DNA from 2 places in the Plantibacter sp. Mn2098 genome. Region 2 is predicted to be linked to the other one. Evidence: riboswitches for the same ligand, from Rfam matches in the RefSeq annotation. Region 2 holds a riboswitch; the other holds the start of a gene.
What was found. Region 2 has a riboswitch for glycine ahead of gcvT (glycine cleavage system aminomethyltransferase GcvT). Riboswitches for the same ligand answer to the same signal wherever they lie in the genome.
Positions count from the first base shown of each region.

Region 1: another riboswitch for glycine. It lies ahead of ACL9RL_RS03280 (L-serine ammonia-lyase); the one in region 2 lies ahead of gcvT (glycine cleavage system aminomethyltransferase GcvT).

Region 1 is NZ_JBMOUH010000002.1:94,795-101,777, forward strand. It holds gene ACL9RL_RS03245 (SDR family NAD(P)-dependent oxidoreductase) at 1-36, opposite strand, end outside; gene ACL9RL_RS03250 (DUF1761 domain-containing protein) at 36-464, opposite strand; gene ACL9RL_RS03255 (DUF2795 domain-containing protein) at 635-913, shown strand; gene ACL9RL_RS03260 (hypothetical protein) at 910-1,125, shown strand; gene ACL9RL_RS03265 (SDR family oxidoreductase) at 1,230-2,123, shown strand; gene ACL9RL_RS03270 (hypothetical protein) at 2,167-2,526, opposite strand; gene ACL9RL_RS03275 (hypothetical protein) at 2,837-4,009, shown strand; gene ACL9RL_RS03280 (L-serine ammonia-lyase) at 4,018-5,415, opposite strand; glycine riboswitch at 5,499-5,601, opposite strand; glycine riboswitch at 5,602-5,701, opposite strand; gene ACL9RL_RS03285 (hypothetical protein) at 5,856-6,128, shown strand; gene ACL9RL_RS03290 (arsenic resistance protein) at 6,334-6,983, opposite strand, start outside.
Region 2 is NZ_JBMOUH010000003.1:212,614-219,596, forward strand. It holds gene nadB (L-aspartate oxidase) at 1-506, opposite strand, end outside; gene nadA (quinolinate synthase NadA) at 509-1,840, opposite strand; gene ACL9RL_RS06525 (NUDIX hydrolase) at 1,837-2,607, opposite strand; glycine riboswitch at 2,777-2,863, shown strand; glycine riboswitch at 2,865-2,971, shown strand; gene gcvT (glycine cleavage system aminomethyltransferase GcvT) at 3,029-4,144, shown strand; gene gcvH (glycine cleavage system protein GcvH) at 4,151-4,525, shown strand; gene gcvP (aminomethyl-transferring glycine dehydrogenase) at 4,525-6,983, shown strand, end outside.

The DNA of each region.
Region 1 (6,983 bases), on a different contig from region 2:
GCTCGCCCCGGTGACGACGATCGTGCGTCCGACCATCAGACGGATCCGGCCGGCGGCCACACGCCGATGATGACCGCCATGATCATGATCGTCACGAACTCGTGCGCCACGTTCAGCACCGTCAGGCCCGTCGGTCTCCCGTCGAACGCGTCGTGGGTGATGAAGCGCGCTGCGGTGAATCCCGCCCAGAGGGCGAGGCCGGTGAGGAGCGCGATGGCGAGGAAGCTGCCGCCGAAGAAGCTCCACGCCACGAACACGGCGGCCGAGAGCACCCACGCGGTCACGAAACTCACCACGACGGTCACGAGGATCGGACGGATCGCGTCCTTCGCGTCGCCGGACGGGGTGACGTTCGCGGCCTTCATCCAGTAGTTGCCGAACACCTTCGGCGTGTACCAGATCGATCCGACGACCATGCTCGACGCGGTCGCGAGCAGTACGGTCCAGTAGTTGATCTCCAGCATGACCGGTCCTTTCGACGCCGCAACTGGTGCGGGCGTCCGAGTGTATCGTCGTGGCGGCGCCGATGGCAGGGGGAATCCCCGTTCGCTGCACGCTCGGTCGGCACCCATCCACCACCTGCAGGAAAAATCAAGACCTGGCGCGCGCTGCCGCCTGATCCGAGACTTGCGGCATGTCCCCCGACACCAACATATTTCCCGGTGCTGCCGATGCACCGGGGCACGTTGAACTCGACGTCGGCGTCGACGCGGCACTCGCCGCGTCGCTCCGTACGATCGACTACCCTGCGACGCGGGAGGACCTCCTCCGCATCGCCGCAGAGGACCGCCTCCCGCAAGCGGACGTCGACTCGCTCCGCACCCTGCCCGAGCACAGTTACGAGGGGACGTTCCACGTCCTGCGCGCCATCGAGGCCGCCCATCGGAACCGTTCGGTCGGCGGCCCGCCATGACCACGCGGCACCCGGGTCCCGAGGAATTCGGGTTCGACGTCGTCCCGTCCTCCACCGGTCTCTGGGAGGTCCGCTTCACCGGCACCGACCACGTCGCGGGCGTCGTCACCCAGGACGCAGACGGCTTCCACGTGCATGACGGACTCGACGCGCACCTCGGGGTGTTCCCCACCCTCGACCGCGCGCTCACGCGGCTCTACGGCAACGACTGACGTGTGCTGTCAACCCCTCGCCCATCCGCCGCTCGCGCTCGTAGCCTCGGTTGACGCGGCCCGCACCGGTGCCGCGACGACCCTGAGGAGCAGCCCATCACATGGTGATCGACCAGTACAGCTTCGACGACCCGACCAAGCGCTACCAGCGGATCGCACCGCCTGAGCAGCACCAGCCGGAGCCGGGACTCGACGCGGACCTGGAGCCACGGGCCGACCTCGGCGAGCACAGCTACCGCGGCACGGGCAGACTGCTCGGACGGAAGGCGCTCGTCACGGGAGCGGACTCCGGCATCGGGGCGGCCACGGCGCTCGCGTTCGGGCGGGAGGGGGCGGACGTCGCGCTCTCCTACCTCCCGGCCGAGCAGGAGGACGCCGAGCGGATCATCGCGCTCATCGAAGCTGCGGGCGGGAAGGCGATCGGGATACCGGGCGACATCAGTGATCCGGAGTTCTGCCGGCGACTCGTCCACGAGGCGGTGCACGGGCTGGACGGACTCGACCTGCTCGTCAACAACGCCGGCAAGCAGGTGTACTCCGAACGGCTGGAGGACCTGTCCGACGAGCAGTTCGAGCAGACGTACCGCACAAACGTCTTCGCGATGTTCTGGATCACAAAAGCGGCGCTGCCGCACCTCGGCCCCGGGTCGACGATCATCAACACAACATCGATCCAGGCCTACAATCCGTCACCGATCCTCGTGGACTACGCCTCGACGAAGGCGGCGATCAACGCTTTCACGAAGTCACTCGCGCAGCAGCTCGCCGAGCGTGGCATCCGGGTGAACGCCGTGGCTCCCGGACCGATCTGGACGCCGTTGCAGGTGTCGGACGGGCAGCCGCAGGAGAAGATCGTGGCGTTCGGTCAGGCGACGCCGTTCGGACGGGCCGGTCAGCCGGCCGAGCTCGCCCCTGCCTACGTGTTCCTGGCCTCGGCTGAATCGAGCTATGTCTCGGGAGAGACGCTCAACGTGAACGGCGGTTCGCCGACGCCGTAGCGGGCGGGCCGCAGAAGCGACCGAGCCGCAGAAGCGGGGACGGTCAGCGAGGCTTGACGGTCTTGATCGAACCCGTGTGCGCGGCAGCCTGTCCGTTCGCGGCGTCGTCGACCTCCGGGCCGATGCGGAGGTCGCCGGTCTTGTTGGCCTCCTGCATCATGGCTTCGAGCCACGCGCGATTCAGCTCGGGCCGGTTCTCGTCGTCGAACTCGAACTGCAGCGAGATCGACGGGTGCACCCAGATCGACACGCGACCGCCGCCGGAGTCCTCCCCGCGCTGCCACGACACCGTGAAGGACTCGTTGCGGCGCAGCTTCATCACCGTGATCGACTTGACATGGGCGAGCGTGCGGTCGTCCAGTTCCAGCTCTCGCGCGGAGCTGCCGTAGATCAGTCTGCCCATGGGATGTTCCTCACTCGTTGGAATGGCGCTCGGCCGCGGGATGCGTCCCGCAACCGTGCGCGTGAGCCTCTCGGCACGGACCAATCGTACGGGTCGGGTTGCCTTCGAGCACCCGACACCACAAGATGCCGACAGATGTCGGAAACAGGTCCCGGTCGGCGGAAACGACCGCGACTCCCGCACCCGCTGGGAATCCGCTGTCCCGCGCTCGGGACGCTCGCGCGGGAGTCGGGCGTCCTGCCAGCTTGTGCCTGGTGCGACACGCACCCACGGCGAAGGGGTTGCGATGTCGGCTGCACGATCGAGGGGAATGCTCGCTGTCCGAGGCGGCATCGGCATCGGCGGGGCGCTCGTCCTCGCGGTCCTGCTGAGCGCGTGCACGGCGCCGACCACCCCCGAGAGCAGCCCGACCTCCAGCGCTCCGACGACCGAATCCACCAGTTCGGAACTCGCCGCCCCGACCTTCCGACTGCCGCTCGGTTGCGACGACCTCGTCTCCACGACGGACGCCGCCGAGGCACTGCGGGCACCGGCGACGCTCGTCACCTGGCCCTCGACAGCAGACCACGCGAGCCTCGACGACATCGCCGTCACCGCCGCTGGCGGCCTCGTCTGCCAGTGGACGGTCGAACCGGACAACTTCAGCCCGACCATCACGACCGAAACCTACCCTGCGCCGCGGATGGTCGTCCAGGTGCTCCCGGACGCAGCGTCCACCTGGAACCCCGGGTGGCAGGACGATGCGGAAGCGACCGACACACGGGACTTCGGGACGACCAAGGCGTTCGCATCCTGCGGCGACATCGGCTGCCGCGCAAACGCGCTCGTCGGTTCGAATTGGGTGCAGATCCTGATCTACAACCCGGGCGCACAGCTCACAACGACGTCGCTCGGGTCGCCGGACGAGACCTTCGCACACGCGACACCCGCGTTCACCTCACTCTTCGATCGACTCGCGTCCGCCGGCGAGCCCGCACCTGCGTGGACCCCGCCGACGTCGGCGAAGCCGGTCGCCTCCAGTTGTGACGCGCTCCTCCCGACCGACGCCGCGGCGACGGCGCTCGGCGGCGACAACGGCGATGCCGGTGACGGGTACGTCGCGCAGGAACCGCAGAAACTGCCGTCGGTCCAGACGGTCGCTGTACAGGACATCGGCGCCCTCGGCTGCGTGTACGGCCCGGTCGGAACGAGCGCCGTGATCGCACCCCTCACCATCACGGCCGTGCCCGGCGGCGCGTGGATCGCGCCCAAGATCCTGTCGAACATCCCGACCGGCAGCACGCAGGCCGCCGTGCAGCTCACCGGTCTGCCGTCCTCGGACACCGCGATCCTGTGGTGCGGGGTCAACGACCAGCAGTGCCAGGTGCTCTTCAGCCTGAACGGTCAGGGCATCGACGTCACGACGAACGCTCTGCAGGACTCACCCGTCTCGGCGCACGACGCCGCAATCGCAGCTGCGGAGGCGATCATCGCCCGGCCGTGAGGGCAGAGTCAGCACTCCACGACGTTGACCGCGAGCCCGCCCAACGCGGTCTCCTTGTACTTCGACGACATGTCGCGGCCCGTCTCGCGCATCGTGACGATGACCTCGTCGAGGGACACCCGATGGGTGCCGTCGCCCCAGAGCGCCATCTTCGCGGCGTTGATCGCCTTCGCTGCGGCGATCGCGTTCCGCTCGATGCAGGGGATCTGCACGAGCCCGCCGATCGGATCGCACGTCAGCCCGAGGTTGTGCTCCATCGCGATCTCGGCCGCGTTCTCGACCTGCTCAGGCGTCCCGCCGAGGACTTCGGCGAGTCCGGCGGCCGCCATAGACGATGCCGAGCCGACCTCGCCCTGGCATCCCACCTCCGCACCGGAGATCGATGCCTGCTCCTTGTACAGGACGCCGACCGCACCGGCGGCGAGCAGGAACCGGACGACGACCTCGTCCCGCTGCTCCGGCGTCGCCGCATCCATGCCGGGGCCGTAGTGGGTGGCGTAGAACATGACCGCCGGGATGATGCCGGCCGCACCGTTCGTCGGCGCCGTCACGACCCGGCCTCCCGACGCGTTCTCCTCGTTGACGGCGAGCGCCACGAGGTTCACCCATTCCTGCCAGAACTTCGGATCCCGATCCGGGTCCTCAGCACGCAGGCGGGTGTGCCACGCCGGCGCGCGTCGCCGCACGTCGAGACCGCCTGGCAGCGGCCCGGTGCGTTCCAGACTCGAGTTCTTGCACGCCTCCATCACGTCGCGGATGTGCAGGAGCCCGCTGCGCACCTCGTCCTCCGAGCGCGTGACGAGCTCGTTCCGGAGCATCACCCCGCTGAACGGCACACCCTCCGCCCGGCAGTGGCCGAGCAGCTCCGCCGCCGTGCGGAACGGCAGTGGCACAGCGGCGTCCGGCACGACCGGGCCAGTCCTCGCAACGGGCGTCCCGTCCTCCCGCACCACGAACCCGCCGCCGACCGAGTAAAACACCGCCTCGTGGAGCACCTCGCCCACAGCGTCCCGCACGGCGAACCGCATGCCGTTCGTGTGGCGTTCGAGGACCGTCAACGGGTGCAGCGCGATGTCGTCGACCGCGAAGCGCAGCGAGACACCGCGGCCGAACCGCAGCGTCCCCGTCGCGGCGAGCGCCCCGAGACGCTCCTCGACCTCCTCCGGCAGGATCTCCTCCGGACGGTACCCCTCCAGCCCCAGCAGCACAGCCGTCATCGTGCCGTGTCCACGTCCCGTCGCGGCGAGCGAACCGTACAGGTCGACGTCGAGCGCGGCCACCGCATCGAGGACACCAGCGTCACGGACGTCGTCGACGAACACGGATGCGGCGCGCATCGGCCCCACCGTGTGCGAACTCGACGGACCGATGCCCACCGAGAACAGGTCGAACACGCTGATGGTCATGCTGCCGCCACCCGGGATGCTGGTGCGTTGGTCATGGGAACTCCGATGCTGTGGCGCGCTGGTGCGCGACCGATGGTCGAGTCCCTCCCCGCTCTGTATCGGACCTGAGAGTTTCCGCGATCCCCTGGCGGGAGAACGCTTGCACCGTCGGTGAGCGACGAGATCGTCACTGCTTTCCAGAGTCGCCGAGCTGCTGCGGTACAGGGGCCTGAGAGATTCCCGGGGAGGATTTGCTCCTACGGCGCCCGCCCGATGATGCAGGACGGAACTCTCCCGCAGCTGCTCGAAGGCGTGTGATGTTGTGCTGTGCACGATACACGATCGTGCAGAGTCGGAGAATGCCTGGAAGTCCCGCTGGCGACGCTCTAGCCTGGTGCCAGACCCGTACGATCGGCGGCTGCTGGAGCCGACGTTGATGCGCGGGCGACGAAGGAGTCGACATGAGCGATCAGAACCTCGAGAACGCAGACATCAACAACCCTGGTCCGCACGACGAAGCCGTCGACGAGGCGGTGCTCACGAACGCGAGCATCAACAACCCCGGCCCGCACGACGAAGCCGTCGACGAGGCGGCGCTCGCCAACCCGAGCATCAACAACCCCGGCCCGCACGACGAAGCGATCGACGACGCGGAGGCCGAGGAGACCGCGACGATCACGAACCCCGGTCCAGACGAGAGCCAGATCCCGCATCACGGGCACCACAAGCACTAGCGCTCAGGCCCGGTCCGGCCCGGTCGCTGGGCCTGTCGACACTTCGACAAGCTCAGTGACCGGGTCTCGCTCAGCGACCGGACTTGGTCCCTGAGCCTGTCGAAGGGCCCGAACCAGCGCAGTCGTCACCCCCGGTCCCTGAGCTTGTCGAAGGGCCCGACCCCGCGCAGTCGTCACTTCGACAAGCTCAGTGACCGGGTCACGCTCAGCGACCGGGTCTCGAAGGGCCCACGATCCTCGGCACCACCCGCACGAGCACCACCATGCCGACGAGTTCCACAAGCGTCTGCGTCACCACCGCGAGCGGAGCGATCGCGAGCGACGTCGGCAGCGAGAGCGCGAGCGGCAGCACCACCAGCGAGTTCCGCGTCGCACCGCTGAACACGAGTGCCCGCCCGGCCGGCGCGTCGAGTCGGGCCGGGCGCCACACGAGCGCACCGACGACCACCATCACCACGAGGAACGCCACGAACAGCGGCACCACCCGCAACAGGGCAACCGCCTGTTCACCCACCGCGGCGATCTGCGACCCGACGACGACCGCGAGCGTCAGCATCATGATCGGCACCATCGCGCCCTCCATCACCCGCATGATGCCTGCACCGATCGCGGATCGCCCGGCCACCGCCTGCACGATCGCAGCCGCGACGAGCGGCACCACGATGAGCAGCAGGAACGCCTCCACAAACGGCTCGACCTCCACGAGCGCGACGGCGTCGGCACCGGCGAACAGCCAGAGATAGCCCGGCAGCAGCACGATCTGCAGCAGCATCAGCACGGGCGCCGCCGCGAGCAGCCGGTCCCGCGCACCGCCGGCGAGGCCAGTGAACACGATGACGTAGTCCACGCACGGCG
Region 2 (6,983 bases):
AGCAGCACTCCCCGCACGGCGCCGGCCTCGACGAGCAGGTCGACGAGGAAGGTGTGCTCGTGGATGGCTACACTCGTCTCCCGCACGCGGTGGACGAGAGCCGCCTCGATCGCCGCGCCCGTCGCATCGCCTCCCGAGTGCAGCACCCGCGGGTAGGAGTGGGCAGCTTCGAGGCCCTTCGCGAACGCCGCATCTGGCGCCGAGCCCGCACGGTCGAATCCGACTCCGTACGCGATCAGCTCGCGGATGCGATCCGGCCCCTCGGAGCAGAGCACCCGCACGGCCTCCTCGTCGCACAGCCCAGCGCCGGCCGTGAGTGTGTCCTGCACGTGCGACTCGACGGAGTCGTCGTCGAACATCACGCCGGCGATGCCACCCTGCGCGTAACGCGTGTTGCTCTGCCCCAGCACGTCCTTCGTGACGAGGACGACCTCGTGCTCATCGCTCGCGTGGATGGCGGTGACGAGCCCGGCGATGCCGCTGCCCACCACCACGACCCTGGTCACGGTCAGACCTCGACCGTCTGAGCCGGCGCGACGGTGGTTGCCTGAGCCGCGACGGGCGGCTTCGCGGCCAGCATCCGTTCGAGGGCGAGCCGTGCGGGGACGGCGACGTCGTCTGAGACGGTGATCCGGTTGATGACCTCGCCTGCGACGAGCCCTTCGAGCACCCAGGCGAGGTAGCCCGGGTGGATGCGGTACATCGTGGAGCACGGGCAGATGACGTCGTCGAGGCAGAAGATCGTGTGCTGCGGGTACTGCGCGGCGAGGCGCTGCACCATGTTGATCTCCGTGCCGATCGCGAAGGTCGTGCCCGCCGGGGCCGCCTCGATCGCCTTCTGGATGTAGTCAGTCGAACCGGCCTCGTCCGCGGCGTCGACGACGGGCATCGGGCACTCGGGGTGCACGATGACGCGGACGCCGGGGTGGGCTGCGCGCGCGCGATCGATCTGGTCGACCGTGAACCGCTTGTGCACGGAGCAGAAGCCGTGCCACAGGATGACCTCCGCTTCCTGCAACCCCTGCGCGTCGTTGCCGCCGAGCGCCTTGTTCGGGTTCCACATGGGCATGTGCTCGAGTGGCACACCGAGCTTCTTGGCCGTGTTGCGGCCGAGGTGCTGGTCGGGGAAGAAGAGGACGCGCTGACCGCGCTCGAAGGCCCACTTGAGCACTGTCTCGGCGTTGGACGAGGTGCAGACGATGCCGCCGTGGCGACCGCAGAAGCCCTTGAGCGCCGCGGACGAGTTCATGTAGGTGACGGGGATGACGGGCACGCGGCCATCCGCATCGGGCTCGGTTCCGTAGAGGGCTTCGAGCTGCTCCCAGGCCTCCTCGACCTGGTCGATGTTCGCCATGTCCGCCATCGAGCACCCGGCGGCCAGGTTCGGCAGGATGACCGCCTGCTCCGGACCGGAGAGGAGGTCGGCCGTCTCCGCCATGAAGTGGACACCGCAGAAGACGATCGCCTCCGCCTCGGTTCGGGCCTTCGCCGCGTTCGCGAGCTGGAACGAATCGCCCACGTAGTCAGCGTGCTGCACGACCTCGTCGCGCTGGTAGAAGTGCCCGAGGATCACAACGCGATCGCCGAGCGTCTCCTTCGCAGCCACGATCCGCCGGTGCAGGTCCGCCTGATCAGCATCGCGGTAGGAGGCGGGCAGCTGGCCCTGACGGGGGGAACCCGTTGGGATGACATCGCCCATCGACGCGCCCGGACCGTAGCTCGGGGGAGTGAGGTCGAAGACCCACGGGCCGGAGGCGAGCTCCGGCGCACAGGTGGAACCTGCGGTCTGGCCGTTCGCGATCTCCTGGATCATGGCGTCGACGGAAGCGGTGAGGGTCATGAGAGCTCCTGCATGCGTGCTGGTGGTGCGGTTTCGGTGGGGTCTGCACCGGCGAGCGGGCCGTGGTCGGCGTACTCGGAGGAGCGGTTGAAGCGGTAGAGCCTCGCCGGACGGTGCCGGCCGCCGGTGCGGAGCTCGTCGGTTGCGACGACCTGCCCGGACGACTCGATCTGCCGGCGGAAGTTGGCCGGGTCGAGTTGCTTCTGGAGGACGGCCTCGTGGACCTCGCGCAGTTCTGTGAGCGTGAACGTCTCACCGAGGAAGGCGTGGGCGATGTGGCTGTACTCGAGTTTGCTGCGGAGCCGCCACAGCGCGTACTCCACGATGAGTTCGTGGTCGAAGGCGAGCCGCGGGAGCGCATCGGTGCGGAACCAGCGGACGTTCTGCCCGACGAGCGTGCGCTTGGCCTCCTCTGAGCCGACGAGCGCCCAGTAGACGATCGAGACGACACGTTCGTCCGGCGAGCGGTCGATGTCGCCGAACGCGTAGAGCTGTTCGAGGTAGCGGGGGCGCAGCGATGTCGTCACTTCGAGTGTGCGCCGTGCCGCGTCCGCGAGGGACTCCTCCGCGCCGAGCGGGCCGCCTGGCAACGCCCACAGCCCGTCGTACGGTTCGCGGATGCGGCGGACGAGCGGGATCCAGATGGCCGGGGTCGGATCCGTCGCACCGAAGCCGTCATCGGTGCGGAGCGTGAAGATGACGGTGGACACGGCCAGCTTGACGCTCGCCGCGTCCGCGAGGCCCTGATCTGCTGCGCTCTCACCCATCGTGTGCTCCCGGTGGCTCGGGCGATGTCGATCCAACGACATCGCGATCAACTAAGAGTATGTCTGACTCTTACTGTTCCGAGCCTTAGTGTACACCTGACCAGAACACCGACTCCCGCAAGCGCGGCGAACCACGATATGCTGGGCGCGCAAACGAATATCGGGCCGCAAACACGATGCGGGAGAGCCGGTTCACCCGGCACCGAAGGAGCAAGCCTCCCCGCCAATCTCTCAGGTCCTGTACCGCATCGAACTGGCCACTCTGGAAAGCAGCGTCACCATCCTGTGGCGCTCGCCGACGGTGAAAGCAGCACGGACGTCGATCCGTCGCTCGCGAAACTCTCAGGCCAATGACAGAGGGGGAGTTCCCAACGGGCGCGCTTGTCGTACCCGAAGCGCACCACGCGACCCCGGAGAACTCGTGACCGATCTCGAACGAACCAGTCCTTTGCACCCCGTCCATGAAGCCGCAGGCGCGAGCTTCACGGACTTCGCCGGCTGGCAGATGCCCGTCCGCTACTCCAGCGACCTCGCAGAGCACCACGCCGTCCGCACGGCCGCCGGCATCTTCGACCTCTCGCACATGGCCGAGATCCTCGTCGCCGGGCCGGACGCCGCTGCATTCCTCGACACGGCGCTCGCCGGCAAGCTGTCCGCCATCGCGCTGTGGCAGGCCAAATACTCGCTCATCCTCAACGAGCAGGGCGGCATCGTCGATGACATCGTGGTGTACCGACTCGCCGACGAGCGATTCCTCGTCATCGCGAACGCCGGCAACCGGGAGGCCGCGTTCCGAGCGCTCAGCGAGCGTGCTGCCGGATTCGACGTGACCGTCGAGGACCAGAGCGACGCGACTGCGCTCATCGCCGTCCAGGGACCCGCATCGCGCGCCATCCTCGAATCGGTCGCAGCGATCACGGATCTCGGCACGCCGCTCGCAGAGCTCGGCTACTACCGCTGCACCGATGCGCTCTTCGAGGGCCTCCCGCTGCTCGTCGCCCGCACCGGGTACACGGGCGAGGACGGCTTCGAACTGTATGTGCAGGCCGACGCCGCCGAACGGCTCTGGCGCGCGATCGAAGCGGTGGGCGCATCCCACGGCCTCGTCCCCGCCGGGCTCGCGAGCCGTGACACGCTGCGCCTCGAAGCAGGCATGCCGCTCTACGGCCACGAACTCGGCACGGGTACGTTCCCCGTGCAAGCAGGGCTCGGCCGCGTCGTCGCATTGAGCAAGCCCGGCGCATTCGTCGGCCGTGCAGCCGTCGAAGCCGGACCTCCCGCGGATGCGCCCGTGCTCGTCGCCCTCGTCTCCGAAGGGCGTCGTGCGGGCCGGGCAGGCTACGCCGTGTTCGACGGCGACGTCGAGGTCGGCGAGGTCACGAGCGGTGCGCTCTCACCCACCCTCGGCCACCCCATCGCGATGGCCTACGTCCACCCCGACCAGTCCGCCACTGGAACGGTCCTCACCATCGACGTCCGCGGTACGAAGATCCCCGCGACCGTCACCACGCTGCCCTTCTACACGAGAGAGAAGTAACCCGACATGGCCGACAAGACCGAACTCAAGTACACCGCCGAGCACGAGTGGATCCGCGTCGAGGGCGACCTCGCCGTCATCGGCATCACCGACTACGCAGCCGAGAAGCTCGGCGACGTCGTCTACGTCGACCTGCCGGCTGTGGGCGGTGAGATCACCGGCGGTTCCATCGTCGGCGAGATCGAGTCCACGAAGTCGGTCGGCGAGCTGTTCGCGCCCATCGACGGCACGGTCGTCGAGGTCAATGACGCCGTGATCGACGACCCGTCGATCGTGAACGCAGACCCGTTCGGCACCGGATGGCTCATCTCGGTGCGCTTCGCGGAGCTGCCGACGACCCTCCTCAGCTGGGACGAGTACGCAGCAGTGGTGGGCGAGTAATGGCGGAACGCTTCTCCACGCGCCACATCGGGACCGATGCCGACGCGCAGGCGACGATGCTCTCGGCCATCGGTTACGACTCCGTCGACGCGCTGCTCGACGCCGCCGTGCCGGACGCCATCAAGGCCGACCAGCTCGCCTCGTCGAGCATCCCGGACGCGATCGGCGAGCGCGCCGCGCTGGCCGAGCTGCGAGCCATCGCCGCGCGCAACACGGTCAACCGCAGCCTCATCGGCCTCGGTTACTACGACACGATCACGCCGGCGGTCATCAAGCGGAACGTGCTCGAGAACCCGTCCTGGTACACGGCGTACACGCCCTACCAGCCGGAGATCTCGCAGGGCCGCCTCGAAGCCCTCATCAACTTCCAGACGATGGTCTCCGACCTCACGGGGCTCGACACGGCCAACGCGTCCATGCTCGACGAGAGCACGGCCGTCGTCGAGGGCATGCTTCTCGCCCGCCGCGGTTCGAAGTCCGCATCGCACACCTTCATCGTGGACGCCGACGCGTTCCCGCAGACGAAGGCGCTCCTCGCGAACCGCGCAGAGGCCGTCGGCATCGAGCTCGTCGAGATCGATCTCTCCGCCGCCGCCATCGCCGGTGACGCGCTCCCAGACGCGTTCGGCGTCTTCGTGCAGTACCCGGGCGCGAGCGGCCGGATCTGGAACCCGGCCGCGGTCATCGCCGAGGTCAAGGGGCGGGGCGGCCTCGCGGTCGTCGCAGCCGACCTGCTGGCACTCGCGCTCATCTCCTCGCCGGGTTCGCTCGGGGCGGACATCGCCGTGGGCACCACCCAGCGTTTCGGCGTGCCCATGGGCTTCGGCGGACCGCACGCCGGCTACATGGCCGTCCGCAAGGGCCTCGAACGTCAGCTCCCCGGCCGCCTCGTCGGCGTGAGCCAGGACGCAGCGGGCCACCCCGCGTACCGGCTCACGCTCCAGACGCGCGAGCAGCACATCCGCCGCGAGAAGGCGACGAGCAACATCTGCACGGCGCAGGTCCTCCTCGCCGTGATGGCCGCGATGTACGCGGTCTACCACGGCCCGGCGGGCATCCGCCGGATCGCGCAGTCGGTGCATGCGACGGCCGTTCGCGCCGCGTACTCGCTCCGCACCGCTGGCGCGGACGTCGTGTCCGAGCACTACTTCGACACGCTCCTCGTGCGTGTGCCCGATGCTGCGGCCGTCGTCGCATCGGCCCACGCACGCGGCATCCTGCTGCGCGCCGTGGACGAGACGACCGTGTCGCTCAGCTTCGACCAGGTCACGGCCGACGACCTCGATCACGGCTCCACCCTCGTCCGTGAGCTCACCGAGCTCCTCGGCACGGGAACGCGTGTCGAGGTCGAAGCTCCGGCATCGATCTTCGCCGAGCAGGGCGCCTCCTTCTTCGCGTTCGCTCCGGCCGGCGCGGCAGAGTTCCCGGAGGACCTCCGCCGCGAGACCGAGTACCTCACCCACCCCGTCTTCAACACGCACCACTCCGAGACGGCCATGATGCGGTACCTCAAGCAGCTCGCCGACCGCGACTACGCGCTCGACCGCGGCATGATCCCGCTCGGCTCCTGCACGATGAAGCTCAACGCCGCCACCGAGATGGAAGCCGTCACCTGGCCCGAGTTCGCAGGCCTCCACCCCTTCGCGCCGCGCGAGGACGTCGAGGGCTCGCTCCAGCTCATCGACCAGCTCGAGACGTGGCTCGCCGAGGTGACCGGCTACGACTCCGTGTCCCTGCAGCCGAACGCGGGCAGCCAGGGCGAGCTGGCCGGCCTCCTCGCCATCCGCGGGTACCACCGCGCGAACGGCGACCTCGACCGCACCGTCTGCCTCATCCCGTCGAGCGCTCACGGCACGAACGCGGCATCGGCCGTCCTCGCGGGCATGAAGGTCGTCGTCGTCGCGTGCGACGAACTCGGCAACGTCGACCTCGACGACCTCCGCGCCAAGGTCGAGGCCAACGCCGATGTCCTCGCAGCGCTGATGATCACCTACCCGTCCACGCACGGCGTGTACGAGCACGAGGTCAAGGACATCACGAAGGCCGTGCACGACGCCGGCGGCCAGGTTTACGTGGACGGTGCGAACCTCAACGCGCTCCTCGGCTACGCCCGCTTCGGCGACTTCGGCGGCGACGTCTCGCACCTCAACCTGCACAAGACGTTCTGCATCCCGCACGGCGGTGGCGGCCCAGGTGTCGGCCCCGTCGCCGCGAAGGCGCACCTCGCCCCGTTCCTGCCTGGGCACCCGCTCGCGCAGCGCGACGAGCACGCGCTCCTCGGCGGCGGCACGGTCGTCCACGCCGGCGGACCGGTCTCGGCTGCGCCGTACGGCAGCCCGAGCATCCTCCCGATCTCGTGGGCCTACGTCCGCATGATGGGATCCGCAGGCCTGCGCGAAGCGACCGGTTCCGCGGTCCTCGCGGCGAACTACATCGCGACCCGGCTCCAGGAGCATTA